4 regions of the Achromobacter sp. ES-001 genome follow, and region 3 is predicted to be linked to each of the others. Evidence: predicted binding sites of a transcription regulator. Region 3 holds the regulator's gene; each other region holds the start of a gene.
The links. Region 3 encodes LexA, which represses DNA repair genes until DNA is damaged. Its sites were predicted from a motif close to ACTGTATNNNNATACAGT; they were not measured.
Positions count from the first base shown of each region.

Region 1: recA (recombinase RecA) is a predicted target of LexA. The motif match lies at 2,280-2,297, and genes of this name have one in related genera.
Region 2: KYT87_RS26225 (ATP-dependent helicase) is a predicted target of LexA. The motif match lies at 4,336-4,353, and genes of this name have one in related genera.
Region 4: KYT87_RS07460 (PA0069 family radical SAM protein) is a predicted target of LexA. The motif match lies at 5,210-5,227, and genes of this name have one in related genera.

Region 1 is NZ_CP079940.1:1,776,808-1,784,052, reverse strand. Features, by position in the region: gene KYT87_RS07980 (LysR family transcriptional regulator) at 1-35, shown strand, start outside; gene recX (recombination regulator RecX) at 110-919, opposite strand; gene recA (recombinase RecA) at 1,113-2,174, opposite strand; gene KYT87_RS07965 (response regulator transcription factor) at 2,490-3,179, shown strand; gene KYT87_RS07960 (sensor histidine kinase) at 3,292-4,668, shown strand; gene KYT87_RS07955 (MFS transporter) at 4,899-6,560, shown strand; gene KYT87_RS07950 (hypothetical protein) at 6,946-7,155, opposite strand.
Region 2 is NZ_CP079940.1:5,790,129-5,797,373, reverse strand. Features, by position in the region: gene KYT87_RS26230 (PD-(D/E)XK nuclease family protein) at 1-2,475, opposite strand, end outside; gene KYT87_RS26225 (ATP-dependent helicase) at 2,549-4,204, opposite strand; gene KYT87_RS26220 (hypothetical protein) at 4,737-4,886, opposite strand; gene KYT87_RS26215 (YafY family protein) at 4,987-6,012, opposite strand; gene KYT87_RS26210 (hypothetical protein) at 6,145-6,822, opposite strand; gene KYT87_RS26205 (hypothetical protein) at 7,057-7,245, shown strand, end outside.
Region 3 is NZ_CP079940.1:3,746,560-3,753,804, reverse strand. Features, by position in the region: gene clpX (ATP-dependent Clp protease ATP-binding subunit ClpX) at 1-885, shown strand, start outside; gene lon (endopeptidase La) at 1,095-3,545, shown strand; gene lexA (transcriptional repressor LexA) at 3,720-4,367, opposite strand; gene KYT87_RS16800 (amino acid aminotransferase) at 4,525-5,724, opposite strand; gene uvrB (excinuclease ABC subunit UvrB) at 5,801-7,245, shown strand, end outside.
Region 4 is NZ_CP079940.1:1,676,193-1,683,437, forward strand. Features, by position in the region: gene cysW (sulfate ABC transporter permease subunit CysW) at 1-892, shown strand, start outside; gene KYT87_RS07440 (sulfate/molybdate ABC transporter ATP-binding protein) at 920-1,984, shown strand; gene KYT87_RS07445 (phosphoadenylyl-sulfate reductase) at 1,987-2,733, shown strand; gene cysD (sulfate adenylyltransferase subunit CysD) at 2,775-3,683, shown strand; gene KYT87_RS07455 (sulfate adenylyltransferase subunit 1) at 3,724-5,022, shown strand; gene KYT87_RS07460 (PA0069 family radical SAM protein) at 5,235-6,770, shown strand; gene KYT87_RS07465 (hypothetical protein) at 6,833-7,245, shown strand, end outside.

The sequences.
Region 1 (7,245 bases), 2.0 Mb from region 3:
AGACGCTGTCGGGCATCAAGTCGGCAAAGACGTGAAAACGCCGCCCGGGGGGGCGGCGTCCATGGGGCGGCAGCGACGGGCCATCTTCGCGGGGCCGCGCAAGATCCGGTCAATCGCCGTCGCCGTCGCCTTCGCCTTCGCCCAAGATTCGACGGATGACGTCATGCGCGAAGCCCCGGCTGGCCAGAAAGCGCGCCTGCTTGGCGTATGCCGCGCGGTCTGGCGGCTTGGCGTCGAAGCGTTTTTTCCAGACCTCCAGCGCGCGGTCGTATTCGGTGGCGCGCAGTTGTTCGCGCAATTCGGCCACCTGCGTATCGTCCACGCCGTGCTGGCGTAGTTCCTGCACGATGCGCGCCGCGCCTTGGCGCGACGCACGCCGATGCACCAGGCTTTGTGCGAACCGTTCGGTGGACAGCCAGCCTTCTTTTTCCAGCGCATCCAGCACGCTTTCGATTTCATTGGCGTCTTCGGCGTAGGCGACCAGTTTGCGCGCCAGTTCCTCGCGGGCGTGCTCGCGGCGCGACAGATATCCCACCGCGCGCATTTTCAGCGACGGGCCCTTGCGGGCAGGCTTGGCCGCATCACCGGCGTTGTCACCTGTTGGCGACGTGTCAGAGGTGTCCGGCGTATCCGAGGTGTCGGAAGTGTCCTGGGGACGCGATGTCCGCGATGTACGCGAAGTACCCGACATACCCGACATACCCGACGTACGTGACGTGCGGGAAGTGCGGGGCTTCAGCGCGCGCTGCTCGGAACTGCGCTGCCAGACATCTTTGTCGGCGGCGGGCTCGGCCGCTTCCTGTTCGCGCCGCGCGTCCGAACTGCGTCGCAAGCCTTGCGGCTTGGCGACGGTTTCAAACTCGTCATCCAACTTGGCGCGTAGGCGGTCGGCTGACGCGGGGGTCGATTTCCAGCTCATGCGCTTTCTGCCTTGGTCAAGGACGGACGCCGGATCGATAAAGACGCGGCGAACCCTGTCCGACGAATAATGCAAAACGGCAGGCCCGTCATGGCGCCTGCCGTATCTGACTGTGCGGCATCACCGCCCAGCCCCGCTGCGATAAGCCTGTCCGCCGCCCCTGGCGACACTGCGCCCGCGGCAGGCGGAAGGCTTATTCGGCGGTGTCTTCCGCCGTGGGCACGAATTCAGCGGCGCGGCTGACGATGCCCTGGTTCTCGCGAACTCGGTTTTCGATTTCGATCGCCATGTCGCGGTGCTCTTTCAGGTATTCGCGGACGTTGTCCTTGCCCTGGCCGATGCGGTTGCCGTTGTAGCTGTACCACGCACCCGACTTGTCCACCACATTGGCGGCCACGCCCAGGTCGATGATTTCGCCTTCGCGCGAAATACCGGCGCCGTACATGATGTCGAATTCCGCTTGCTTGAACGGCGGCGCCACCTTGTTCTTGACGACCTTGACGCGGGTTTCGTTGCCGACGACCTCGTCACCCTTCTTGATGGAGCCGATGCGGCGGATGTCCAGGCGCACCGACGCGTAGAACTTCAGCGCGTTGCCGCCCGTGGTGGTTTCGGGGTTGCCGAACATGACGCCGATCTTCATGCGGATCTGGTTGATGAAGATGACCATGCAGTTGGTGCGCTTGATCGTGGCGGTCAGCTTGCGCAGCGCCTGGCTCATCAGACGGGCTTGCAGGCCCGGCAGGGAATCGCCCATTTCGCCTTCGATTTCAGCCTTGGGCACCAGCGCGGCCACCGAGTCGATGACGATCAGGTCAACCGAACCCGAACGCACCAGCGCATCGGTGATTTCCAGCGCTTGCTCGCCCGTGTCGGGCTGCGAGATCAACAGGTCCGTCAGGTTCACGCCCAGCTTGTTGGCGTATTGGACGTCCAGCGCGTGCTCGGCGTCGACAAAGGCGCAGGTGCCACCGATTTTTTGCATTTCGGCGATGACTTGCAGCGTCAGCGTGGTCTTGCCCGACGATTCCGGGCCGTAGATTTCGACCACACGGCCGCGCGGCAGGCCGCCGACGCCCAAGGCGATGTCCAGACCCAACGACCCCGTGGAAACCACCTGGATATCGTGCGAGACCTCGTTATCGCCGTAACGCATGATCGAGCCCTTGCCGAACTGCTTTTCGATCTGCGAAAGCGCGGCGGCAAGCGCCTTGGCCTTTTCCGATGCGGCGGCCTTGGTGGTTTTGTCGTCCATGTAAAGTCCTGTCTGTGACGTATCTGGTGGTTGCGGCATGAAGGAGCACCCTTGGACCGCAGCGTTGCTGTTTTGAATCAGGTTCAGATTATTGCATCGGATTGTACTGTACAAAAAACCAGTGTGCCAGAGTTTTGCACGTATTCCCTGAGTGGGCAAGCCTGGCGCCGTATGACAGAATCGAAGCCGACCCCGGCGTTTCGTCCCTATTCCACCGCCGGGCCGCCCACAAGGCGATAGCCCCCTACCCCGGGGCAGCCGGCACGCAAAGCGCCGGCGCCACAGGGACCTTTTTGCAGCTTCCGTGCCGCCCCCATGCGCATCCTGATCGCCGAAGACGACAGCATTCTGGCCGATGGCCTATCCCGGTCATTGCGGCATAACGGTTACGCGGTAGATGCCGTGCGTGACGGGCTTGCCGCCGACTCCGCGCTGGCGGCCCAGGCGTTTGACCTGCTCATTCTGGATCTGGGCCTGCCGCAATTGGCCGGGCTGGAAGTGCTGCGCAGGTTACGCGCCCGCAACTCCGCCCTGCCCGTTCTGATCCTGACCGCCGCCGACAGCATCGAACAGCGCGTGAAAGGCCTGGACCTGGGCGCTGACGACTACATGGCCAAGCCTTTTGCGCTGTCCGAACTGGAAGCGCGCGTGCGGGCGCTGACGCGACGCGGCGCGGGCGGCGGCGCCACCATGCTCAAGCATGGCCGGTTGCTGTTCGACCAGACGGGCCGCGTCGCCATCGTCGACGACCAGACGCTGGACCTCTCGGCGCGCGAAGTCAGCTTGTTGGAAATCCTGCTGACGCGCAGCGGCCGCATGGTCAGCAAAACGCAGTTGGTGGACCACCTGTGCGAATGGGGCGAAGAAGTCAGCACCAACGCCATCGAGGTCTACGTGCATCGGCTGCGCAAGAAGCTCGAACCCAGCGGCGTGAAGATCGTCACCGTGCGTGGCCTGGGCTACTGTCTGGAGCGGGACCAGGGTGCCGCGTACCTCGCCAGCTGACCCCCGGCCCGAGCCGCTGAATCAGGAAGCGCTGGATATCATGCAAGCCGGGTCCAAGGGCCCGAGCTTTGCGCCGCCGCAGCGTTCGCTGCTGGGCGAAATCCTGGACTGGATGCTGGCGCCGCTGTTCCTGCTGTGGCCCATGAGCGTCGCGATCACGTACGTGGTCGCCCAGAACATCGCCAACGTGCCGTACGACCGGGCGCTGGCCAACAACCTGCATGTGTTGACGCGGCAGGTTCATGCGCAGGACGGCCGGGCCGTGCTGAAGATGACCGACGCCGCGCGCGACGTGTTGCGCGCCGACGAAACCGACAGCGTCTTCTGGCTGGTACTGGGCAGCCGGGGCGAATACCTGGGCGGCGATCGCGCGCTGCCGCTACCGGCCACCGTGGGCCAGCCGCGCCCGGGCGAAGTCCAATACGAAGACGACACCATGCGCGGTTTCGGCATCCGCCTGGCGTTCACGTGGGTGGACCTGAACCTGCCCAACACGCAGCCCGCGCTGCTGATCGTGGCCGAGACCGTGGAAAAGCGCACGCAACTGGCCAACGACATCATCAAGGGCGTGATCATTCCGCAGTTCGTAGTGCTGCCGATCGCGGTGCTGCTGGTGTGGTTCGGCCTGTCGCGCGGCGTGGCGCCGCTGAACGCGCTACAGCAGCGCCTGCGCGCGCGTCGGCCCGACGACCTGTCGCCCATCGACGAACGCGCGGCCCCTTCAGAAATCGCGCCGCTGGTCGCCGCCATGAACGACCTGCTGGATCGGCTGTCGGCCAACGTACAGGCGCAGCGCCGTTTCGTGGCGGACGCCGCCCACCAACTGAAGACGCCGCTTGCCGGGCTGCGCACACAGGCTGAACTGGCGCTGCGCGATGCCAGCCCCGAAGAAATGCAATCCAGCCTGCGTCAGCTGGTGACGGGGTCCGAACGCGCCACACGGCTGGTGAATCAGTTGCTGCTGCTGGCGCGCGCCGAAAACCCCAGTGCGATCGGCCTGACGCGCACCGATCTGAACGCCATCGCCTACGAGCAGGCCATGCACTGGGTGCCGCAAGCGTTGTCGCTGAGCACCGACCTGGGCTTCGAGGGCTCTGACGATCCGGTCGAGATCAACGGCAACCCGCTCCTGCTGGCCGAACTGCTCAACAACCTGGTCGACAACGCCCTGCGCTATACACCGCGCGGCGGCCACATTACCGTGCGCGTGCAGCGTCGCGGCAACCAGGCCGTGCTGGAAGTGGAAGATTCCGGCCCGGGCATTGCGCCCGACGAGCGCGAGCGCGTCTTCGACCGCTTCTATCGGGTGCTGGGCACCGCGTCCGACGGCAGCGGCCTGGGTCTGGCCATCGTGCGCGAAATCGCGCAAAAGCATCAGGCGACGGTGCTGATCGACGACCATCCCACCCCCCACTCGGACCTGCCAGGCACCCGCATCAGCGTCGTGTTCCCGCAGTACGCCGACCCGTCGGATCGGCACGAAAGCTAGCGCGGCACGTGTTGGGCAGCCCGGCCGACAGCTAAGGACTATCCCTAGCTCCCTGCGGAATAGTTACTTTTAGTTTCAATTTTAAGATTCGGGTAAGGGTTCCGTCAGAACCTCGTCAGGGTCGCGGCTCAATGTTGCGCATAGCTCGATGTCGGCTTGACCGGCAAAGGGCCAAGCACGGCGGAAAACCGCCGGCCAAAAAACGAGGAGACATCATGAGCACAACAACCATGGCAGGCCGCGGTCCTTCCGCGGAACCGCGCCCGATGACCAAGGATGAACGCCGCGTCATCTTCGCATCGTCGCTGGGCACGGTTTTTGAGTGGTACGACTTTTATCTATACGGCTCGCTTGCAGCCATCATCGCGCAACACTTTTTCTCTGGCGTGAACCCCACCGCGGGCTTCATTTTCGCGTTGCTGGCGTTCGCCGCCGGGTTTGCCGTGCGCCCGTTCGGCGCGCTGGTGTTTGGCCGCCTGGGTGACCTGGTAGGGCGTAAATACACCTTCCTGGTCACGATCGTGATCATGGGCTTGTCTACCTTCCTGGTGGGCGTGCTGCCCAGCTACGCCAGCATCGGCCTGGCGGCTCCGGCCATCCTGATCCTGCTGCGCCTGCTGCAAGGCCTGGCGCTGGGCGGTGAATACGGTGGCGCGGCGACCTACGTTGCCGAACACGCCCCGCATGGCCGCCGCGGCTTCTACACGTCGTGGATCCAGACCACCGCAACGCTGGGCCTGTTCCTGTCGCTGCTGGTCATCCTGGGCATCCGCACGGTCATGGGCGAAGACGACTTCAAAGCCTGGGGCTGGCGCATTCCGTTCCTGATTTCGGTCGTGCTGCTGGGCATCTCGGTGTGGATCCGCCTGCAACTGAGCGAATCGCCCACCTTCAAGCGCATGAAGGAAGAAGGCAAGGGTTCGAAGGCGCCGATCGCTGAATCGTTCGGCCAGTGGAAGAACCTGAAGGTCGTGATCCTGGCGCTGCTGGGCCTGACCGCCGGCCAGGCCGTGGTCTGGTACACGGGTCAGTTCTACGCGCTGTTCTTCCTGACGCAAACGCTGAAGGTCGACGCCAACACGGCCAACATCATGATTGCGGTCGCGCTCTTGATCGGCACGCCCTTCTTCGTGGTGTTCGGCGCGCTGTCGGACAAGATCGGTCGCAAGCCCATCATCATGGCGGGCTGCCTGATCGCCGCGGCAACGTACTTCCCGATCTTCCAGGGCATTACGCACTTTGCCAACCCGGCGCTGGAAAAGGCCCAGGCCACCGCCCCGGTCACCGTCATTGCCGACCCCGGCACGTGCTCGTTCCAGTTCAACCCGGTGGGCACGTCCGCGTTCACCAGCTCTTGCGACGTCGTGAAGTCCTTCATGGCCCGCAACTCGGTGAACTACAAGAACGAAGCCGCACCGGCCGGCTCGGTCGCGAAGGTCAAGATCGGCAACGACGAATTCACCTCGTTCGACGGCAAGTCCATGGCCCCGGCCGACTTCAAGGCCAAGGCCGCTGAACTGGACAAGGCGCTGACCACCGCGATCCGCAGCCACGGCTACCCGGCCAAGGCGGACCCGGCGCAAAGCAACAATGTCATGGTGGTGGTGTTGCTGGCGATCCTGGTGCTGTACGTGACCATGGTCTACGGCCCCATCGCGGCCATGCTGGTGGAAATGTTCCCGACCCGCATCCGGTACACCTCGATGAGCTTGCCGTACCACATCGGCAACGGCTGGTTCGGCGGCTTCCTGCCCCCGGTGGCCTTCGCGGTGGTGGCAGCCACGGGCAACATCTACGACGGCCTGTGGTACCCGATCATCATCGCCGTCATGACCCTGGTCATCGGCACGCTGTTCGTGCGCGAATCCAAGGACAACGACATCAACGCGTAAAGACCATCCCCCGCCGGGCGGGACTGCTGCGCCTGCCCGGCCTTGAAAGCTCCTTATGGAGCTTTTTTTTTGCCCGAAACTTCTGCGCATTTTCAGGACGATGTCAGACCCTGGCGCTTAGACTGGCGCCTCAGATTGCGGCCTTGCTTCAGATCGAATGACGATTGATCCCCCTGTCAGACGATTGCAGGGCCAGTGCTCTGACACCGATACCGCGTTCCCCGCGAGCCTTTTATGACGCGGTATTGTGTGCTCCCGTACCGGCCCGGCCTTTATTGAGCCGGGCCGCTTTTTTTTCCGCGCGAAAAAGTCAGCGCGAGAAAGTCAGCGCCCAAAAAAAATGATGGCCGCCAGGCGGCCATCATTGTGCGGATGCGGGGCCTGCTTAACGGCGCATGCCCACACCGATAACCAGCACGCCCGCCACGATGGCGGCAATGCCGGCCCACATCGGGATCGGCACCGACTTCTCGGTTTCGGCCGTGGCCTTGACCGAGCCGATCTGCAAAACGGTCTCTTCGGACTTGTAGTTGAAGCCCTTGTAGGCCAAAGCCACAATGCCCAGGACGATCAGGATGGCGCCAATGATTTTCATGTTTTTCCTCTCCGATTCCATGTCGGTGCGCGCAAGTTAACGCAACGCCCGCCCTATGTCAGTGACAGAACGTGTCGCCTGTCGCAACCG
Region 2 (7,245 bases), 2.0 Mb from region 3:
GACGCGGGCTTGTGGGCCGAAGACGTCCGGGGTAGCGGTCAACAGCAGAGCCTCACGGAACGTGAAATAGCCCACCGCGGCAGGCAGCGCGCCGAGTTCCTGCCGGATCATTTCGCCATACAACGCCAGTTGCAGGTAGGTGCCGTCGGACAGCGCTTGCCGATAGCGCTTCGCGCCCGTCCATTTGAGATCGAGCGCGGCGGTCCTGCCATCGGCAAGATGCAACAACAGGTCGGTGGCGCCGTTGAGACGCAACGCACCGAGCATGCCAGCCAGCGGCCGCTCGGCCTCGACACGGACGACGCCGGCATGCGCCATATGCTGTAGCAACACCCATAGGCCGTGACGCATGGTGTTCTTGAACTGAAAGAGCGCGGCGCTGTTGCCCGGCGCAAGCAACGGCATGCCTTCCTGTTCAAGCAATCTTGCCAACTCCGGCTCCAGCCACGCTTCCAATTGGGCCTGGCTCCAGGATGGCGCATCATCGTTGACGAAGAGGGTCTCCACCAAGCGGTGCGAGAGGTTGCCGAGCAAGCGGCCATCCTTCGCGACCACCGTAGCCCGCCCAGTACGCAGACCGGCCGCATACTTCAACACGGCGATCGCCGGGTTGTTGAAATGAAGATCCAATGACGTGTAAGACTGCGAGGGCAGGCGTGTCGGAAGCGGATAGGTGGCCCGCCATGGCGCATCCGTGTCCAACTCCCAGACGCCTTGCGCGCGTTGCAATGGCAGAGGCGCGACCTGCCTCAACTGGTCGCGCACCATTGGATGCTCTTCGAGCTGCGATGCGACCAACGCAGGCGCGAGCAAGGCGATAAGCTGCCATGCCGGATGGTCTTCCGCCGGTGCCGGCGGCAAGACCATAATCAGGCGATCCGCAGCAGTCAGCAGCGGCCGCATCCACAACGCGGCCAGGCTGCCCATGGCGAACGCCTGGTCCACAAGCTCGACCCCGCCCGCTGCCAGCGCCTCGATTTCAGGACGGCTCCACGGATGCCCCGCTGGCAGCTTCGGAGCGGAAGGCATCCACCAGATGACTTCGGCGACCGGCCCCAGGGCGCAGGCTTCGGGCGTCGTGGCGCCGAGCATGCAAGCCGCCTCGGCCACGGCCAGGCTATTGCCGCAGGCCGTGGTCGCCTGAGCGCACAGCTGTTCGAGCAACCGGGGCTTGACGTGCTTGACCCCGTCCCGCTGCAGCGACTGGAGGCCGCTAAGCGTCCCCGCGCATTGGCTTAGGGCTGCGCCAAGATCGCGCGCCACCGCGTCGGTAGGCATGATGTGCAGCAAACGGCCGCGCAGCGCCTGCGCCAGCAGTTTGACCCGATCGATTGCGTAGTCAATGGGCGCGCCGACGGCTCGCGGATGGCGGGGCGATTCAAGCCAGACCCGGATGTGCTGCTCCAGTTCCGCGCGAAGTTCGGGCGGAGTCTCGGCCAGCAGGCGTTCGCGCGCCTTGATCCACTCGGCCCCGCCGATACCCGGATGCTCTGAAAAGACCGCGCCGAACGCGCGACGCGCCGAGGCCCGGAAGGGGCCGATCGGATGCATGAGGAAATCCAGCAGGCGCGCAGGTTCCAGAGGATCCCAGAAGGTCTCGAAGCTCAGCGGCAACGCCAGCAATGCCGGACGCAAGGCACTGGACTCGTCAAAACCGCAGGCCGGTGCGCCGTTGACACGCAAGGTATCGTCAACCGAAGCGCCGTGCTGCTCGCTGACCAGGAGCATCTGGGCCTGCCCGGCATGATAGTGATGAGCCAGCCATTGCTCCGCGGTTTCGCATGTGTGGGGACGCAGCACAACAATCGAACCATCGCTACCGTCGATATCCAGCCGAGCACTGAATTGGTCAAGCGACACCGCATCCGACACGGCGCGTTGCAGACGCCCCAGTTGCGTATGCGGCTCGGCCGCGGGAACCAGGACGCTTCCATCGACAACCGGAAATCGGGCCAAGAGCCTACGCCACAAGGACGGAAAGAGCTTGCAGTCCTCCAGCAGTACGATCTCGCCGACCGGTACGCTGCGCTCATCGAGACGGCGCAGGACAGCGAGCAGGCGATCGCCTTCGCCGGGGGGCAACAAGCCGGCCGCCGCGGCTTCGACAACGGCCATGTCAGACAAGCGAGCCGGCCATCCCACTGCCGCCGCGCCCGTCCATCCTCCAAGAATCCATTCGTCGCGCCATTGCAGGAGGCGGGCCGCGGTGCCGATTTCATCGGCCGCCAAACTGTCGTGAAAAAACCTGTCTGGCCCATCGGATTGACGCAACGCCAGCAGGAAGGCCGCGGTCCGTTCAGCCACACTGACTGGCAACGACGACAGGCCGAGCCAGGTTTCCAACATCGCAAGAAAGGCCTGGCGCCCCACGGTCGCGCGTTCGAGCGACGTCCCGGGGTGAGGGCCTTGCCACTGCTCGATATGCAGGCCCAGGGTAATTCTCAGCGCTGCCGTGGTGCCTTGTTGCTCTTGCATTTCGCTCGCTCTTTGGTCATAGGTGCGGATTGGGGGTGACCGGCCACCTCCACGGGAGCCGCCACGGGATTGATCACGCCGGTGTCGGACAGACGTCGAGACGTTCGAGCAGTCGCGCCGCCGCCCGCTCGGACATGACCAAGACCAGCTTCATGGAGGCGCGCGTCGCGCCTACGAACAAGCGGCGAACCTCGTCGTCGCCCAGCATTTCAAAGTCGATCTCCGCCATCACGACTGCCGGCGCGGACTGCCCCTTGAAGCGGTGCACGGTATCCGTCACCAGCGTGCCTTCGGAATACTGCGGCCTGCCTTCACCGTCGTAGGTGCCAAGAAATTTTCGCAGCGCATATGAACCCAATTGATCGTAGGACAGGATGCGAGAGCTATCCCTTCCCCGATAACTGAGAAGCGCGATGTCCGTCGTCGCGAACCCGGCCAATTGGCATAGGCGCACACCTTCTTTGACTTGGTCGAGCAATTGCGCGCCAGTCTCGTAGGTAAGGAATTCCACGTCGTGGCCCGCGACGGGCGATGCCGGCACGACCGCTACTCCGTCCGGGACCAATGCTTGCAGCAATTGGACGACAGGCCGCGGACTGCGGAAGTTCATGTCTGCTCGCAGTCGTATCCAACCCGGCAGTTCCACGGCGGCATGGCGATACAGCTTCTGCATTGGATCTTCGAGCCAGAGAATGCGGGCATCATCGCGGGCATGGCGCAGTATCAGCTCAAACCATTCGGCCTTGATGTCCTGCCCCTCATCGATGATGACCGTGTCGAACATCAGATCCAGCGGGACCGCCAATTCCTGGCAGGCGTTGACCAGTTGCTCGAAGGCCATGGCCGCATTGAAGTCAGGCACCGATCCCGACTGTCTGACCATGCGTACGCACAGCATGTGGAACGTGCACACCACGCCGCCAGCCGGCACGATCGCGGCAATGTGATCTGCCAGGGGCCGGTTGAAGCAAAGATACAGCGGCCTGCGTCCGGCCTCGATTGCCGCGCGGTACTCGGCCAGGGCCAACTGCGTCTTTCCAGAGCCAGCCGTGCCGTTCACGTGCAGTCGAAAGGGCGTCATGTCGATTTGCCGGGCCCAATACGCCAGGCCGCTGGACACGCGGGTGACCAGCGCCTTGGCCTGCCCCACCAAGGCGCTGGCATCCGCCTCCAGTTGAATGACGTCGCAGAGAAACCGATGCACCTGCTCGTACAACGGACCCGCGATGCCTGCTGGGAGAATCTGCTGAATCACCGTACACAATGCGTCGCGTCGGCTTGCATCGACGATACGCTCGGACATCACGCCCACCGTTTGCGGCGTCTTGCACAAATAGTCGGGGCAATAGAGCAGATGCTCAATCTCGATGTAAGCACCATTCAAGACCCGTGCCAGCTTGCCTCGCAGGCTGTTCACCGTGCGGCCCATTTGTGCAGGTACCGATTTCAGTTTGCCGCCGCCGTAGTTCTTGGCCAGCCCATCAGGCGTCTCTTCCAATGGTCCGCATTTCTGCTCGATGAGCATCATGTGTCCGGCCTGGTTGACGATGACGAAATCGACTTCGCCGTGGATGGCGTGGGATCGTTCGATATTGGTCCAATGCACGGCGTGATACACCGTGTATCCATCCGGCAACCCCTGCGCCAACAATTCCAGCGTCTCGAATTCCCGACGCATCGCGCCGATGGCATCCATGGTTTGCCAACCATCCGGCACGATACGCGCCATGTTGCGAAGCTCCTTAGCAGGCGAAATTGGCGGGCGGTGCCGGGGGAAAGTACAGGGCGTCAGCCTGAAGAACGGACCGCCTCATTGGCAGAAGGGTCTGTTCAGCCAAAGTCAACATTTAGATTTAATTGTACGTATTTAAATACATATGCGTCAGCATACCCTATTCAGCATTTCTTTTTTTATTGCGATCTGATTGTCGCGTTGACGGATAGTGGGCCACGGCCCTGAGCCCGAGTCGAGAAACGTGGCGATACCCGTGCGCTCTATCCTGAGCTAAGAAGGCGTTTCAGCCAGCTCGCCATCAGCGCTGGCGTCGAAGGCGCGATGCATCGCAGTTGCGTTGATTGGCATTTTGGACAATGGGCCGCAATATCCCGCCCAACGACAAGCGCGTCACTGATGGGCGCAAATGCCTGTCTCCAATTGCATTCGGTGCAGATCTGAGTGAACGGCCGGGGGCGGACAGGCATGCTGCGATTCCAGGAAAAATAGGGCGAAATACTCAGGAAAATGCGAGCTTGCACCTGGCTCAATCATTTCTCGCGCAGGCGTCTTCTGCCGCATCCCGCCTGACCGCCTCAATATATCTGCCTAGGATGGCCGTGCTTAATACGCCTGTCACGAAAACGATAGCGAATGCAGCCAAGTGTTCCAGGGGCGTGGCGTTGTTGTTGATCATGTGAAATCCAGGATAGGCAAAATCGGCAGCCCGATGACTGCCGCACCGCAACCAGAATATGAGGCGATCGGGACATTACGTGTCTCGATCACCCACCCGTTCACGCACGCGCTGCATAAAGCGCCGCAAGCGTTTCCGCTTCGGTGGCCATTTCCTCGCGTAGCTTTGTCGGCCCCAAGACTTCCACATTCGGGCCAAACGCTCTCAGCCACCAACGCAGGCGCTTGCTGAGCAAGACCGTTCCTGTGACCCGCAGTTCCGATCCGACATACTCCGCCACTTGATCATCGGATAAGGGCGATTCGATCAGGTGATTGCCAGCGCCGCTGAGAAAACGCAGTTCCAGCTTGATGGCGCCCTCCACCATGAAATCGAACTGCCGCTGATGTTTCACATACTCGGCCAATCTGAACTCACGAGGATAGGTGAATATCTCTGGCAACATGGTTGCGCTGACCACCCTGTCAAGCCGGTACATGGCGGGCTTGGGATAGCCGACTATGGCTGCGACAAGATAAATCACCCCACCCACCTCGACCAATCCGAGCGGGTCGATAGTCTTCGTCGTTTCCTGGTCCCCTTTGGAGCGAACGCGATACACCACTTCGAGTTTCTGCTCGAAAAATAGCGCACGGGAAACGGTAGAAAAGATGTTTGAGTCTATGGCCGGATGCTGCAAGGCAAAGGCCCCGCTTTCTACTTCGACCTTGTCCACCCATTTCCGATAGCGGCGTTCGCTGTCGCTCTGCGAAACGCCCAGCCGTTTCTCGGCAGTGTCGAACAAGGAATACAGCGATTCGGAAACCAGCGACGGAATCTGGCGGGATGAAAAGCGCTTCAAAGTTTGCAGCGCCAGCGCTTGTTCATGCGTCATCAAGCCGGCCGACCTGGCGGCCACACCTCCAGCGCCGGCCCGCCTGCGCCAGACCAACGCCGTGCCACGCTTTTCGGACTCCACCAACTGTTGGTCGAGCAACTTCTGCAATGTGCGCAGAACGGTCTTGACGACGGGAGGCTCGGGATATGACCGGCACAACTCCCGGTGTATTTCCGGCGTACTCATGAAGTGCCCGCCCTGCTCGGCGTCCTTCAAGACGTGGAAAATATTGACGACCAGCGGGGGCATGCAGGAACTCACTTTGCTTCGATACGAAGCTGCTACGATAACAAACTGAGATTTACCAGAAATATCATCGCCACGCAGGCCGGCACCGGACCTCCGGAATGCAGAAGTCGCGGTGAAAATAGTCGGCAGAATCTAATCGAGCGCGGGCCAGGAAAAACCCAGCAAGGCATCCACGCGCATCGCACCATCCAGAGTCATGGGCACGCCAACCAAGGGCTGCAATTCGTGCAAGCCCGCTTCGATTATCGTGCGCTGCAACTCATGCTCGGGAACGCCGGCAACGGCGAGCGCTGCAGGTTGCATCAACAATGCAGTCAGCGCCTCGCGCAGCACCTCGGAAAAGCCGGCGGCGGTCTGCTCAGAACCAAGAACGGCAAGAAGATTGGCAGCGGCGAACTTGCGCGTCGCGCGCCACGCAAGCACTGTCTTGTAGCCCTCCGCACGGGTCCATTCCAGCGCCGCCAGCGCCCGCACTGACGTTTGCACGGCGCACGCCCACGGCTTGTCCGCCGCCATGACCCAGACACCCTTGCGAACAGCGGGCAACTGGCTGACCCGGCCACGGCACAACGCCAAGGCCGCCACGCCCTGCTCACGGGCCTGACGCATGGCCTCGAGCGGTCCATAGGCGTTCCATTCGGCGCGCCCTTTTCCCGTCAATGCCGCGAAGTCCACGAGATGCAGCGACAGCGCGCCGTGCGGCGCGTCCGTATCCGCGTGCCAATCAAAGGCCGGCACTTCCTCCGCAAGCTGCCGCACAAGCAAGGCGACATCATCCGCGGACATCCCCCAGCCGTGCAGGGCGACCACGGGGCGATTGAATGCGGTATGAGTTCCAGGGGTTGCTATCGAATCCGACACTGTGTCTCCACTTGAGTTGGGAGTACGCAGTTTGGATCGCGGTCAGGACATTTGCTGTCCCGAAGACCGCATTGGGTGGTATTTACTTGTCAGGCCCATTGAGGCGCGCGGGATAGTGCGCAGAAATAGATTTTCGCGACGCGGGTCTCAATGGGGCATCGTGGTCTTCGATATGATCCGAATGTGATCGGCATCGAAGGCGATAGCAGTCAGCCGGCCGATCAAGCTTTCGGCATCGACAACGGGAAATTTGTCTGTCGCGATCTCTACTCCGAAGGCGACATGAACGACCAAAAGGGCGTTATACAAAAGTATTCCCGCATCGGTGCTGGAGTGCGCAACACAAAGATATACTTTCTTGGAAAAGATTTG
Region 3 (7,245 bases):
GTGCCTTTCGTCATGGCTGACGCCACGACGCTGACCGAAGCCGGCTACGTCGGCGAAGACGTCGAGAACATCATTCAGAAGTTGCTGCAAAACTGCAACTACGAAGTCGAGAAAGCGCAACGCGCCATTATCTACATCGACGAAATCGATAAGATTTCCCGCAAGTCGGACAACCCGTCCATTACGCGCGACGTTTCCGGCGAAGGCGTGCAGCAGGCGCTGCTCAAGCTGATCGAAGGTACGGTTGCCTCGGTGCCCCCGCAAGGCGGACGCAAGCATCCGAATCAGGACTTCGTGCAAGTGGACACGACCAACATCCTGTTCATCGTGGGCGGCGCCTTCGACGGACTGGAAAAGGTCATCCGTGACCGTACCGAAAAGTCCGGCATCGGGTTCTCGGCCTCGGTGCGTGCCAAATCCGAACGCGGTGTAGGCGAGCTGTTCTCGGAAGTCGAACCCGAAGATCTGATCAAGTTCGGCTTGATCCCGGAACTGGTGGGTCGTCTGCCCGTGGTCGCCACGCTGGACGAGCTGGACGAAGCGGCATTGGTTCAGATCCTTACCGAGCCAAAAAACGCTTTGCTCAAGCAATTCCAGAAGCTGTTCGCCATGGAAGGCGCCGAGCTGGACCTGCGTCCCGCAGCGTTGAAGGCGATCGCCCGCAAGGCGCTCAAGCGTAAGACGGGTGCCCGGGGCTTGCGTTCGATCATCGAACAAACGCTGTTGGACACCATGTATGAGTTGCCTTCGCAGGGCAACGTAAAGCGTGTGGTCGTCGACGAGAACGCAATCGAAGGCGAGGGCAAGCCCTTGCTTATCTATGCGGACGAAGCCGGCGAATCCGACAAGCCGGAGCGTGGAGAAGTCCGCGACGCTGCAGCCTGATATTTCAAAAAAGCCCGTTCCTGTAACGGGTTTTTTTGCCGTAGGAGTGCCCTCCGGGGCATTTTTTTTTGCCTTTTGCCTATCCGGCAGCCGGGATCTTGAATTTTCGGCTATTGTTCCCATAACAGACGTAACTGACGCGGATAGCCCGGGTACTCTCTCCCAGGCTCCCCGTCCCCGATACGCCGAGTCATACCGAGGAACCTCCTATGTCTGCCAGCCAGACCCTGCCTTCCGACCCGATCGACCTGCCTTTGCTCCCACTTCGCGACGTCGTGGTGTTTCCGCACATGGTCATCCCGCTGTTCGTCGGCCGTCCGCGCTCTATTCGCGCGCTCGAGGTTGCGATGGAAGCGGGCAAAAGCATCATGCTGGTGGCCCAAAAATCCGCCGGCAAGGATGATCCCACCCCCGAAGACGTCTACGAGATCGGCTGCGTTGCCGGCATCCTCCAGATGCTCAAATTGCCCGACGGCACCGTTAAGGTTCTGGTCGAAGGCACTCAGCGTGCCCGCATCAACAGCATCGAAGATGCCGATTCGCATTTCACCTGCCAGGTGACGCCGATCGAGCCGGACGCCATGCAGGGCTCCGAAACCGAGGCCCTGCGCCGCGCGATCGTTGCCCAGTTCGAACAGTACGTAAAGCTCAACAAGAAGATCCCTCCGGAGATCCTGACCTCGTTGGCCGGCATCGACGATGCGGGTCGCCTGGCTGACACGATCGCCGCGCATCTTCCGCTGAAGCTCGAGCAGAAGCAAAAAATGCTCGAGATCGTCGGCACGTCCGAGCGCCTTGAAGGTCTGCTTACCCAGCTGGAAACCGAAATCGACATTCTTCAGGTCGAAAAGCGGATTCGCGGCCGCGTGAAGAAGCAGATGGAAAAGAGCCAGCGCGACTACTACTTGAATGAGCAGGTCAAAGCCATTCAGAAGGAGTTGGGCGAGGGGGAAGAGGGCGCGGACATCGAAGAGCTTGAAAAGAAGATCATCGCTGCCCACATGCCCAAAGAGGCGCGTAAAAAGGCCGATGCCGAGCTCAAGAAGCTCAAGCTCATGTCGCCCATGTCGGCCGAAGCCACCGTGGTGCGCAACTACATCGATACGCTCATCAACCTCCCCTGGAGGAAGAAGAGCAAGATCAACAACTCGATCGCCAACGCCGAGACGGTGCTGGACAACGACCATTACGGTCTGGAAAAGGTCAAGGAACGCATTCTCGAATATCTTGCCGTGCAACAGCGCGTAGACAAGGTCAAGGCACCGATCCTGTGCCTGGTCGGCCCCCCGGGCGTCGGCAAGACCTCGCTGGGCCAGTCCATTGCCAAGGCCACGAACCGCAAGTTCGTGCGTATGGCGCTGGGCGGCGTGCGTGACGAGGCCGAGATCCGAGGCCATCGCCGTACTTACATCGGTTCGATGCCCGGCAAGATCGTGCAGAACATGTCGAAGGTCGGCGTGCGCAATCCCTTGTTCCTGCTTGATGAAATCGACAAGCTGGGCATGGACTTCCGCGGCGATCCTTCTTCGGCGTTGCTTGAAGTGCTGGACCCGGAACAAAACCACACGTTCCAGGACCACTACATCGAAGTCGACTTCGATTTGTCCGACGTCATGTTCGTGGCCACCAGCAACACGCTGAACATCCCGCCGGCTCTGTTGGACCGTATGGAAGTGATCCGCCTGTCCGGTTACACGGAAGAGGAAAAGATCCATATCGCTCGCGACCATCTGCTGCCCAAGCTGATGCAGAACAACGGCGTGAAGGACAACGAACTGACGGTCGATGACAGTGCGCTGCGCGATATCGTTCGCTATTACACCCGGGAAGCCGGTGTGCGCGCCCTTGAACGCGAAGTGGGCAAGATCTGCCGCAAGGTCATCAAGCAGTTGCTGACCCAGAATGATCGTGCCAAGGCGGAAGGCAAGACCATCGAGGTCAAGCCGGTCAACGTCACGGGCGACAACCTGAGCGACTACCTGGGCGTGCGCCGCTATACCTTCGGCATGGCCGAGAAGGAAAACCAGATTGGTCAGGTGACCGGTCTGGCCTGGACCGAGGTCGGTGGCGATCTGCTGACAATCGAAGTGGCGGACATGCCGGGTAAGGGCGTGATCCAGCGTACGGGTTCGCTTGGCGACGTGATGAAGGAATCGGTGGAAGCGGCTCGCACGGTGGTGCGGTCCCGCGCTCGTCGCCTGGGCTTTGCCGACAGCGTCTTCGAGAAGCACGACATGCACGTCCACGTGCCGGAAGGTGCGACGCCCAAGGACGGCCCGTCCGCGGGTATCGCGATCACCACGGCCATGGTTTCGGCGTTGTCGCGCATTCCGGTGCGCGCCAATGTTGCCATGACCGGTGAGATCACGCTGCGCGGCGAAGTGCTGCCTATCGGCGGCCTGAAGGAAAAGCTGCTGGCGGCCCACCGTGGCGGTATCAAGACGGTCTTGATTCCCGAGGAAAACGTCAAGGACTTGGCGGAGATCCCGGATAACGTCAAGAACCAACTTGAGATCGTGCCGGTCCGCTGGATCGACAAGGTGCTGGAATTAGCGTTGGAGCGTCTGCCGGAGCCTCTGGCCGAGGAAGAAGCCGTCAAAGACGCGCTGGTGACCAAGCCTGCCGAGCCCGGCTCGACGGACCCGGTTCTGAAGCACTGATCAGCTGGTATGGCCGGGCGCCCGAAGTATGGGCGCCCAACAAAAACCCCGCCACGTGGCGGGGTTTTTTTATGGCCATCATTTTGGCCTTCGCGGTAACTTTGGTTATGGCCGTTGCCGGGCGAACGCTACGGCGAGGCTAGGCAGACCGTGCCTGATCTACCCCGTGCTGCGTCAGTGCAACGCGTGCGTACGGATTAAACCGACGGCGATGCCTTCCAGCGCGAACTCTTGGTCTGCTTCAACGATGATGGTTTGAAAGTCCGGATTTTCCGGCAGCAGTTCGATGTGCCCATTGGTGCGTTGCAGGCGCTTGACCGTCACGTCGTCGCCCAAACGTGCCACGACGATCTGGCCGTTGCGCGCTTCAGAGGCCTTCTTCACCGCAAGCAAGTCACCTTCCAGAATGCCCGCATCCCGCATGCTCATGCCGCGCACCTTCAGCAGGTAATCGGGCGCTTGGGCAAAAAGATGGGGGTCCACGCCAACCTCGCGTTCGACGTGTTCGGCCGCAAGGATAGGGCTGCCTGCCGCAACGCGCCCGACCAACGGCAGCAGCAACTGCGCCAAAGAAGGTATGGCCAGAGACGTCTGAGACTGGGAGGGCCCGTCTTTCAACCGTATGCCTCGCGAGGCGCCGGCGGTGAGCTCGATAGCACCCTTGCGGGCTAATGCCTTGAGGTGGTCTTCTGCCGCATTCGGTGAACGGAAACCAAGGGCCTGGGCGATTTCGGCGCGCGTTGGCGGAAAGCCGGTGCGCGTGACGGTCTGCCGGATGAGGTCCAGGATTTGTTGCTGGCGGTCGGTGAGTTTGCTGGCCATGGCGGTGATCCGGTATAAGCGGACTGTACATATATACAGCGCCATTCTGGGGGACGTAGCGGAAAAAAGCAAGCCGGCGGCGGGCCCGAAAGCAAAACGGAGCCGCAGGGCTCCGTTTCGTCATAACAGGGCCTCGGACGGCCCGTACAGGCAGGCGTTACAGCACGGCGGCGATGCCGGCAGCTACCTTGTCAATGTTGCCGCTGTTCAGCGCAGCCACGCAGATGCGGCCGCTGGACACCGCGTACACGCCATGCTCTTCGCGCAGGCGATCCACTTGAGCCGACGTCAGGCCCGAGTACGAGAACATGCCGCGTTGCTGCAGGACAAAGCTGAAGTCCTGCTTGGCGCCGTGTTCCTTGATCTTTTCCACCAATTGCTTGCGCATCAGGCGGATGCGGTCGCGCATGCCGGCAAGTTCTTCTTCCCACATGGCGAACAGTTCCGGCGTGTTCAGCACCGTCGACACCACCGTGCCGCCGTGGGTCGGCGGGTTGGAATAGTTGGTGCGAATGACGCGCTTGAGCTGGCTCAGGACGCGGCCCGCCGCTTCCTTGCTGCCAGCGACGATCGTCAGTGCGCCCACGCGTTCACCGTAAAGCGAGAACGACTTCGAGAACGACGAGCTGATGAACATGGTCATGTCCAGATCGGCGAACATGCGCACGACGACGGCGTCCTCGGTCAGGCCCTCGCCAAAGCCCTGGTAGGCGATGTCCAGGAACGGAACCAGGTTGTTTTCCTTCACAACCGCGGCGATCTGCTTCCATTGCTCCGGCGTGGGGTCCACACCGGTCGGGTTGTGGCAGCACGCGTGCAGCACGACGACGGTCTGCGCCGGGGCTGCTTTCAAGTCCGCCAGCATGGCTTCGAAGTTCAGGCCGCGGGTGGAAGCGTCATAGTACGAATACGTGCCGACCTCAAAGCCGGCGCGCTCGAACAGCGCACGGTGGTTTTCCCAGCTGGGGTTGCTGATCAACACCTTGGAAGAGGGCAGCAATTGGCGCAGGAAGTCGGCGCCAATCTTAAGCGCGCCGGTGCCGCCCAGCGCTTGGGTGGTCAACACGCGACCGGCTGCGGCCAACGCGGAATCCTTACCCAGCAACAGGGCTTGAGCGCCCTGGTTGTAGCCGGCGATGCCTTCGATGGGCAAATAGCCGCGAGCGGCGGCCGCTTCGATGCGGGCGGTTTCGGCCTTGCGAACGGCGCCCAACAGGGGGATCCGTCCCTGGTCGTCGTAGTACACGCCCACGCCCAGGTTGACTTTACCCGGACGCGTGTCCGCGTTGAATTGTTCGTTCAGACCAAGAATGGGGTCGCGCGGCGCGAGTTCGACGGAATCGAAAAGGTTGCTCATGGGACTCTGATGAGGATGGGTGGACGCAGTACGAGGTGCTGTGGATAATGGGGGGTTTACCCTGGAACAGTCTAGCATGCCAAACAGCCCAATAGACCCGAGCGGCGCGGGAGATCTGGCCCAGAATCTCGCTGGAAATGCCGTGGTACCAGTATCGGCTGACGCACCGCCCGTTGCTGGCGCGGAACCGCGCTTTGTGGAATATCCCGGTAGCCCGTTCCAGCTGTTCCAGCCCTATCCTCCGGCCGGCGATCAGCCCACCGCGATCAACGGGTTGACCCAGGGTATCGAAGACGGCCTGATGTTCCAGACGCTGCTGGGCGTGACGGGCTCGGGCAAGACCTACACCATGGCGAACGTGATCGCGCGGCTGGGACGCCCTGCGCTGGTGTTGGCGCCCAACAAAACGCTTGCGGCGCAGCTATATGCCGAAATGCGGGAGTTCTTTCCGAAGAACGCGGTCGAGTATTTCGTTTCGTACTACGACTATTACCAGCCCGAGGCCTATGTCCCGACGCGCGACCTGTTCATTGAAAAGGATTCGTCCATCAATGAGCACATCGAACAAATGCGTCTATCGGCTACCAAGAGCCTGCTTGAACGCCGGGACACTATTATTGTCGGCACGGTGTCTTGCATCTACGGTATTGGTAATCCCGGCGACTACCACGCGATGGTTTTGATTCTGCGCAGCGGAGACCAGATCTCGCGGCGGGAAATCCTGGCGCGTCTGGTTGCCATGCAATACACCCGCAATGACGCCGAATTCACGCGGGGGGCGTTCCGGGTCCGTGGCGAAACCATCGACATCTTCCCGGCAGAAAGCCCCGAGCTGGCGCTGCGCCTGACGCTTTTTGATGACGAGATCGAAAGCCTGGAGTTGTTTGATCCCCTGACGGGCCGCATTCGGCAAAAGCTGCCACGGTTTACCGTGTATCCCGGGTCGCATTACGTCACCCCGCGCGATACGGTTCTGCGCGCGATTGAAACGATCAAGGTGGAGCTGCGAGAGCGTGTCAAACGCTTCGTGGACGACGGTCATCTGGTCGAAGCCCAGCGTCTGGAACAGCGCACGCGGTTCGATCTGGAAATGCTGCAGGAGTTAGGCTTTTGCAAGGGGATCGAAAACTACTCCCGCCACCTGTCCGGCGCCGCACCAGGCGACCCGCCACCCACGTTGATCGATTACCTGCCGTCCGACGCGCTGATGTTCATCGACGAAAGCCACGTGACCATTGGCCAACTCAGCGCCATGTATCGCGGCGACCGGTCGCGCAAGGAAACGTTGGTGCAATATGGGTTCCGGTTGCCATCCGCGATGGACAATCGACCCCTCAAGCTTGAAGAATTCGAGGCGCGGATGCGCCAATGCGTCTTCGTGTCGGCCACGCCAGCGGCTTACGAGAAAGAACACGCTGACAACGTCGTTGAGCAGGTCGTTCGGCCCACTGGCTTGGTCGATCCTTTGGTCGAGGTATTGCCGGCCCGCACCCAGGTGGACGACTTGCTGGGCCAAATCAA
Region 4 (7,245 bases), 2.1 Mb from region 3:
GGATCGTCCCGCCCATTTGACCGAACCGCGCTGGGTGCGCGGCGTCTTGCTGTTTATTGCGCTGGCATTTCTGACCCTGTTCCTGCTGGTGCCGCTGGCGGCAGTGTTCGCCGAGGCCTTCAAGAAAGGCTGGCAGCTGTACCTGGATGCCATCGTGGAACCCGACGCGCTGTCCGCCATCCGGCTGACCTTGCTGGTGGCGGCCATCGCGTTGCCGGTGAACCTGGTGTTTGGCGTGGCGGCGGCATGGGCCATCACCAAGTTCCAGTTTCGCGGCAAGCAGTTCCTGATCACGTTGATCGACCTGCCGTTCTCGGTATCGCCCGTGGTGGCCGGCCTGGTTTTCATTCTGTTGTTCGGCACGCAAGGATGGCTGGGCGGCTGGTTGCAGGACCACGACTGGAAGATCGTCTACGCCGTGCCCGGCATCATCCTGGCCACGCTGTTCGTGACCTTTCCGTTTGTGGCGCGTGAGCTGATCCCGTTGATGCAGGCGCAAGGCAGCGAAGAAGAACAGGCGGCGCTGACGCTGGGCGCCAGCGGCTGGCAGATCTTCTGGCGCGTGACGCTGCCCAATATCAAGTGGGGCCTGCTGTACGGCGCCATCTTGTGCAACGCGCGGGCAATGGGTGAATTTGGCGCGGTGTCGGTGGTGTCCGGCCAGGTGCGCGGGCTGACCAACACCATGACCCTGCACGTGGAAATTCTCTACAACGAATACCAGTACTCGGCCGCGTTCGCCGTGGCCTCGTTGCTGGCTCTGCTGGCGCTGGTGACCCTGGTGGCGAAAAACCTGGTCGAGTGGCGCAACGCGCGCATGCTGCGCGCCGCCGACCTGCCGGTCGAGTATCCCGGTGCAGCGGCCGCAACGATCAAGCCGGCCATCGCGTAACGCGCGACGGCCCAGACGGAGACAGGCATGAGTATCGAAGTACGTAATCTATCCAAGCGCTTCGGCCAGTTCCAAGCGCTGAACGACGTGTCGCTGCATATCGAAACCGGCGAACTGGTGGCGTTGCTGGGGCCGTCCGGCTGCGGTAAGACGTCGCTGTTGCGCATCATCGCCGGGCTGGAATTGCCGGATTCGGGCAGCGTCCTGTTCGGGGGCGAAGACGCCACGGACGTGGACGTGCGCCAGCGCCAGGTGGGATTCGTATTCCAGCATTACGCGCTGTTCAAGCACATGACGGTGTTCGAGAACGTGGCGTTCGGCCTGCGCGTGAAGCACCGGTCGCAGCGCCCGTCCGAAGACCAGATCCAGCGCAAGGTGCATGACCTGCTGACGCTGGTGCAGCTGGATTGGCTGGCGGATCGTTATCCGGCGCAGCTGTCCGGCGGCCAGCGTCAGCGTATCGCCCTGGCACGCGCGCTGGCCGTGGAGCCGCGCGTGTTGCTGCTTGACGAACCGTTTGGCGCGCTGGACGCCAAGGTACGCAAGGAACTGCGTCGTTGGTTGCGCCGGCTGCATGACGAGCTGAACGTGGCCAGTGTGTTTGTGACGCACGACCAGGAAGAGGCGCTTGAGGTCGCCGACCGCGTGGTGCTGATGAACGCCGGCCGTATCGAGCAGGTGGGCACGCCGCGTGAAGTCTGGGAACAGCCCGCGACGCCGTTTGTGTACGGCTTCCTGGGCGATGTGAACCAGCTGCAAGGCGTGGCCACGGGCGGAGTCTGGGAAGGCGCCGGCTTGTCGCTGCCGGCGCCTGACCTGGCGCAAGCCCATGCGCAGCGCGCCACCGCTTACGTTCGTCCGCACGAGTTCGAGATCGAGCGTTATCGCGCGGGCGGGCAGGGCATTGCGGTGCGCCTGTCGCACGCCTATCTGGCCGGCCCCAGCGCCTATCTGGAACTGGCGCGCCAGGATTCCGACGCCATCATCGAAGCGGAAGTGCCCGAGCACCTGTATCGGGAACTGGACCTGCGCGATGGCGATACGTTGTTGGCGCGTCCCCGGCGCGCCCGGATCTTTGCGGTGCAACCATGACCATGACGACCTCTGTTGATTTTCCTTCCATCCAGGACGCCGCGCTGGCGCAGCGTTGGCAGGCGCTGGTGCGGCGTCTGGCCGATATTCAGCAGCGTCACCCGGACGCCGCGCTGGCGTCGTCGCTGGCCGCTGAAGACATGTTGTTGACGCATGCCCTCTACGACTCGGGCCTGGACCTGGAAGTGTTCACCCTGGATACGGGCCGCTTGCATGCGGAAACGCTGGGCGTGCTGGACGCCGTTCGCGCGCGCTATGGGCGCGATGTCACGGTGTACCGGCCCGTGGCGGCGGCGGTGGAGCAGCACGTTGCCCAGCATGGCGCCTATGCGTTCTATGAAAGCGTGGATCTGCGCAAAGCCTGTTGCCAGATTCGCAAGGTCGAGCCGCTGCGACGCGCGCTGGCCGGGCGCAGCGCCTGGATCACCGGGCAGCGGCGCCAGCAATCCACCACGCGCGGCGAACTGCCCTTGCAAGAGCAAGACCCCGTGTTCGGCCTGACCAAGTTCAACCCGCTGGCCGAATGGAGCGAGGACGACGTGTGGGCAGTGATCCGTGCGCTGGATGTGCCCTACAACCCCCTGCACGACCAGGGCTACCCGTCCATCGGCTGCGAGCCCTGTACGCGCGCCATCCGGCCGGGCGAGGACGTGCGAGCTGGAAGATGGTGGTGGGAATCGTCGGATTCCAAGGAATGCGGTCTGCACGCGGGCAACCGCGTCATCAGTGTCGTGACGCGCGGCGAATGACGCCGTCCATGAATTCAAATTCTGTCTTAGGGGAATAACCTATGTCTGCTGTGATCCAACGCAGCCACCTGGATTGGCTGGAATCGGAAGCGATATTCATCATGCGCGAGGTGGCCGCCGAAAGCGAAAAGCCCGTGCTGCTGTTCTCGGGCGGCAAAGACTCCGTGGTGCTGCTGCGCCTGGCGGAAAAGGCGTTTCGCCCCGGCCGCTTTCCCTTCCCGCTGATGCACATCGACACGGGCCACAACTTCGATGAAGTCATCGCCTTTCGTGATCAGCGCGCAGCCGAATTGGGCGAGACCCTGATCGTGCGCAGCGTCGAGGACTCCATCAAGCGTGGCAGCGTGGTGCTGCGGCGCGAAACCGACTCGCGCAATGCGGCGCAGGCGGTGACGCTGCTGGAAGCCATCGAGGAATTCGGCTTTGACGCCTGCATCGGCGGGGCGCGCCGCGACGAGGAAAAGGCCCGCGCCAAGGAGCGCATCTTTTCGTTCCGCGATGAATTCGGCCAATGGGACCCCAAGGCACAGCGCCCTGAACTGTGGAACCTGTTCAACACGCGCGTGCATCGCGGCGAGAACATGCGTGTCTTCCCGATTTCGAACTGGACCGAACTGGACGTTTGGCAATACATCCAGCGCGAGAAGCTGGCGTTGCCGTCGATCTACTTTAGCCACCAGCGAGAGGTCGTCCGGCGCAAGGGCCTGCTGGTGCCGGTGACCCGCCTGACGCCGCCGCAAGACGGCGAGCAGGTCGAGCGGATGCCGGTGCGCTTTCGCACGGTGGGCGATATTTCTTGCACCTGCCCGGTGGCTTCCGACGCCGCCGACACCTACGCCATCATCGCCGAGACGGCGGTGACCGACATCACCGAGCGCGGCGCAACGCGCATGGACGACCAGACTTCCGAGGCCTCGATGGAGCGCCGCAAGAAGGAAGGCTATTTCTGAATGCACAACGCCGGCTGCGGCCGGCGGCAGGGGACGCACCATGAACGCACTGAACGATTCTTTCCTTTCCGGCGCCGGCACGGGCGTGCTGCGCTTGATCACGGCGGGCTCCGTCGACGATGGCAAATCCACGCTGATCGGCCGCCTGCTGTACGACAGCAAGGGCGTATTCGCCGACCAGCTGGATGCGATCTCGCGCGCCAAGCACAAGCGCGTGGCGGGCGACGGCATCGACTTTTCCCTCTTGACCGACGGGCTCGAAGCCGAGCGCGAGCAGGGCATCACGATTGACGTGGCCTACCGGTACTTTTCTACACCCGCGCGCAAATTCATCATTGCCGATGCGCCCGGCCACGAGCAATACACGCGCAATATGGTCACGGGCGCGTCCACGGCGGACGTGGCCGTGATCCTCATCGACGCCACGCGCGCGGCCGACGGCAAGCTGCTGCCGCAGACCAAGCGGCACAGCACCATTGCGCGGCTGCTGGGTATCCGCCACATCGTGGTGGCCGTGAACAAGATGGACCTGGTCGATTGGGATCGCGCCGTGTTCGAGCGCATTCGCGATGCGTATGCCGAACTCGCCGCCAAGCTCGGCATCGCACATTTCGATGCGCTGCCGCTGTCGGCGCTGAATGGCGACAACGTCGTGACGCTGTCGCCCAAGACGCCCTGGTACGAAGGCCAGCCTTTGCTGGCGCTGCTGGAATCGTTGGACCTTGCCAGCGACGGCCGTGCCTTGCCGCTGCGCTTTCCCGTGCAGTGGGTGGCGCGGCACGGGGGTGATCAGAAAGAAGACTTTCGCGGTTATGCCGGCCGGTTGGCCAGCGGCGTGCTGCGCGCGGGCGACGCCATCACCGTGCAACCGTCGGGCGTCAGTGCGGTGGTGCGCGAAGTCCGCGTCTTTGACCGCGTGCTGGACGAGGCGGTGGCGGGCGACTCGGTCACGGTGGTGCTGGATCGCGATGTCGACGTGTCGCGCGGTGATGTCATCGTGCACACGGCGGCGCCGGCGCAAGTCACCCGCGAGTTCGAAGCCGAGCTGTGCTGGCTGGATGCGCAAGCATTGAACCCGGCGCGCAAGTATCTGTTGAAGTCGGGCACGCGGCTTACGTCGGCAAAGATTCGCGCGGTGCTCTCGCATCGCGACATCCACGAATTGCAGGAAGTCGAGAACACCGAAGGCACCTTGCAGATGAACGACATCGGTCGCGTGACGTTCACCACGCGCGAGGCGTTGGCGGTGGATCGGTACGCTGATGTGCCGACGACCGGCGCCTTCATTCTGATCGATGAAGCCACGCATCAGACGGCTGCGGCGGGCATGTTGCGCTAGGGTGGAATCGGGCCGGAAAACAACGGACTTTCGGCCCGCTTTTTGATGTTGTATTTCTTCCAAACCTAATGCTGGTGCGGGTTTCCGGGCGATATCGCCTGATGAAATCGATTTGTTCAGACGCGCCTCGCGTCTTGCGGTAAAGTGGGGCTGTCTTACGGAAAGGCTTTTGGTGCTTGTCAAAACCACTGTGTTTTTGTACAGTAGTTTTTATGGCACGCACCGATCATTCTTTTCCCGCCGGTTCTGGGTCCCCGGCTGCCGCCCCCGCCGCCTTGCGCGGTCGGGGTGCGGTTACTAATGTTCGGCATCGCTTTCAGCGCGATGACCGTGTGCAGGTCGACGACGGTTGGTCCGGTTCAGGCCTGCCGGCGGATTTCGTGGAATCCGTCCCCGACTCTTTCTCCGACTCCTTTTCCGATACATTCACGGATTCCGCTTCGGGCGATTCTTCTGAAGCCGGGTCCGGCTCCGCGCACGCGCCGGTGGCTGGCGCGCGCCCTGGCGCCACGGTCATCCCCATCGTTCCTGATACGCGGCTGGCTCCGCCCGCACCCAAGACAACCGTCACGGCCGAAGAAGCGCGCAAGATGCTGTCGCGCAATGACTCGCCCGATATCCCCTTCGACGTTGCGGTAAACCCGTATCGCGGTTGCGAGCACGGCTGCGTGTACTGCTATGCGCGGCCCACGCATTCGTATTTGGGCATGTCGCCCGGGCTGGACTTCGAAACCCGCCTGGTGGCCAAGGCAAACGCCGTGGATGCGCTGCGCGCCGAACTGGGGCGCCCCGGCTACAAGCCGTCGCCCATCAATATCGGTTCCGCCACTGACGCTTACCAGCCCATCGAACGCGATTGGCGGCTGACGCGCGGCATGCTGGAACTGATGCTGGAAACCCGGCATCCCGTCACCATCGTCACGAAAAACGCGCTGGTCGCCCGGGATCTCGATCTGCTTGCAGCGCTGGCTGAGCAGAATCTGGTGGTCGTCTATATCAGCATCACCACGCTGGACGCCGGCATGGCGCGCACGCTGGAGCCGCGTGCCGCAGCGCCGTGGCGGCGGCTGGAAGCCGTGCGCAGCCTTACGGATGCCGGCGTGCCGGTCGGCGTGCTGGTGGCGCCCGTCATCCCGTTCATCAATGATGAATCCATGGAACACATCCTCCAGGAATCCAAGGCGGCCGGCGCGCATTACGCCAGCTACACCGTCTTGCGCCTGCCCTGGGAGGTCAAAACCCTGTTCGAGGATTGGCTTAACGCCCATTACCCCGACCGCGCCCAGCGCGTGCTGCATCGCATAGAAGACCTGCGCAACGGTCGCCGCAATGACCCTAATTTTGGCTCGCGCATGCGTGGCACCGGCATCTGGGCAGACTTGCTGCGCCAGCGCTTCGCCGTCGCGACCCGCAAGCTGGGGCTGAACCGCCACAGGCTCGCGCTGGACTGCGATCGCTTCCAGCCGCCGCTGGCGGCGGGCGCCACGCCGTCTCTGTTTTCGGCGGGCCCGCTTGCAGGGCAGGGCACGGCCTCTTCGGCTGTGTCCGCAGCAGTGGCGTCGTCGGCCGGCTCTGCGGTGACTGTGCCCGCTACCCCTTCCTCTACCGCTTTCCTATCCCCGGTTGGCGCGCAAGCGTCTTCAGGGGTCCCCCTTTCTGACGGCCTGCCGGCAGTTTCCGGCGGCTATGGCCGCGGGGCGCGCCAGTTGCAGGCGCTGGCGGCCGGCCAGTTGTCGCTGTTCGATTGATCACGGCCGCTCGCCGTGTCGGCCGCTGCGGCGGCGTGGAATCGTTTCTTCAAGGAGTTCTCATGAACACCGCTGATTTTTCCGTTTTGTCAGATGAGCTCATCGTCTCGTTGAACCCGCTGCGCCGTGGCGCGTATCGAGCCCGCGCCGCTTGCGCCAAGCTGGCGGGCCTGGCCATGCCGTGGAATACCGCGTCCGCCGGTGACGAACCGCGCCAGCGCAGCCGCTCGGGCACGTCTCCCGCGCGCTGGCCGTTCCCGCCCACGCCGGCCCAAGAGGGCGGCTTGGTCGAGCGCGCGGCAACGCGCGGGATCCCATCGGGCGTGACACCGTTGCCGGTGCCTGCCGTCACCCCCACGATGGCGCCCGCCGTGTCACCTGCCATGGCCCCCGCTTTGGCGGTGTCGGCGGTACGCGAGCGCAGTCTGGGCAACGCCACCGTTGAACCCGTAACGTCGCAAGTCACCATGAAGGC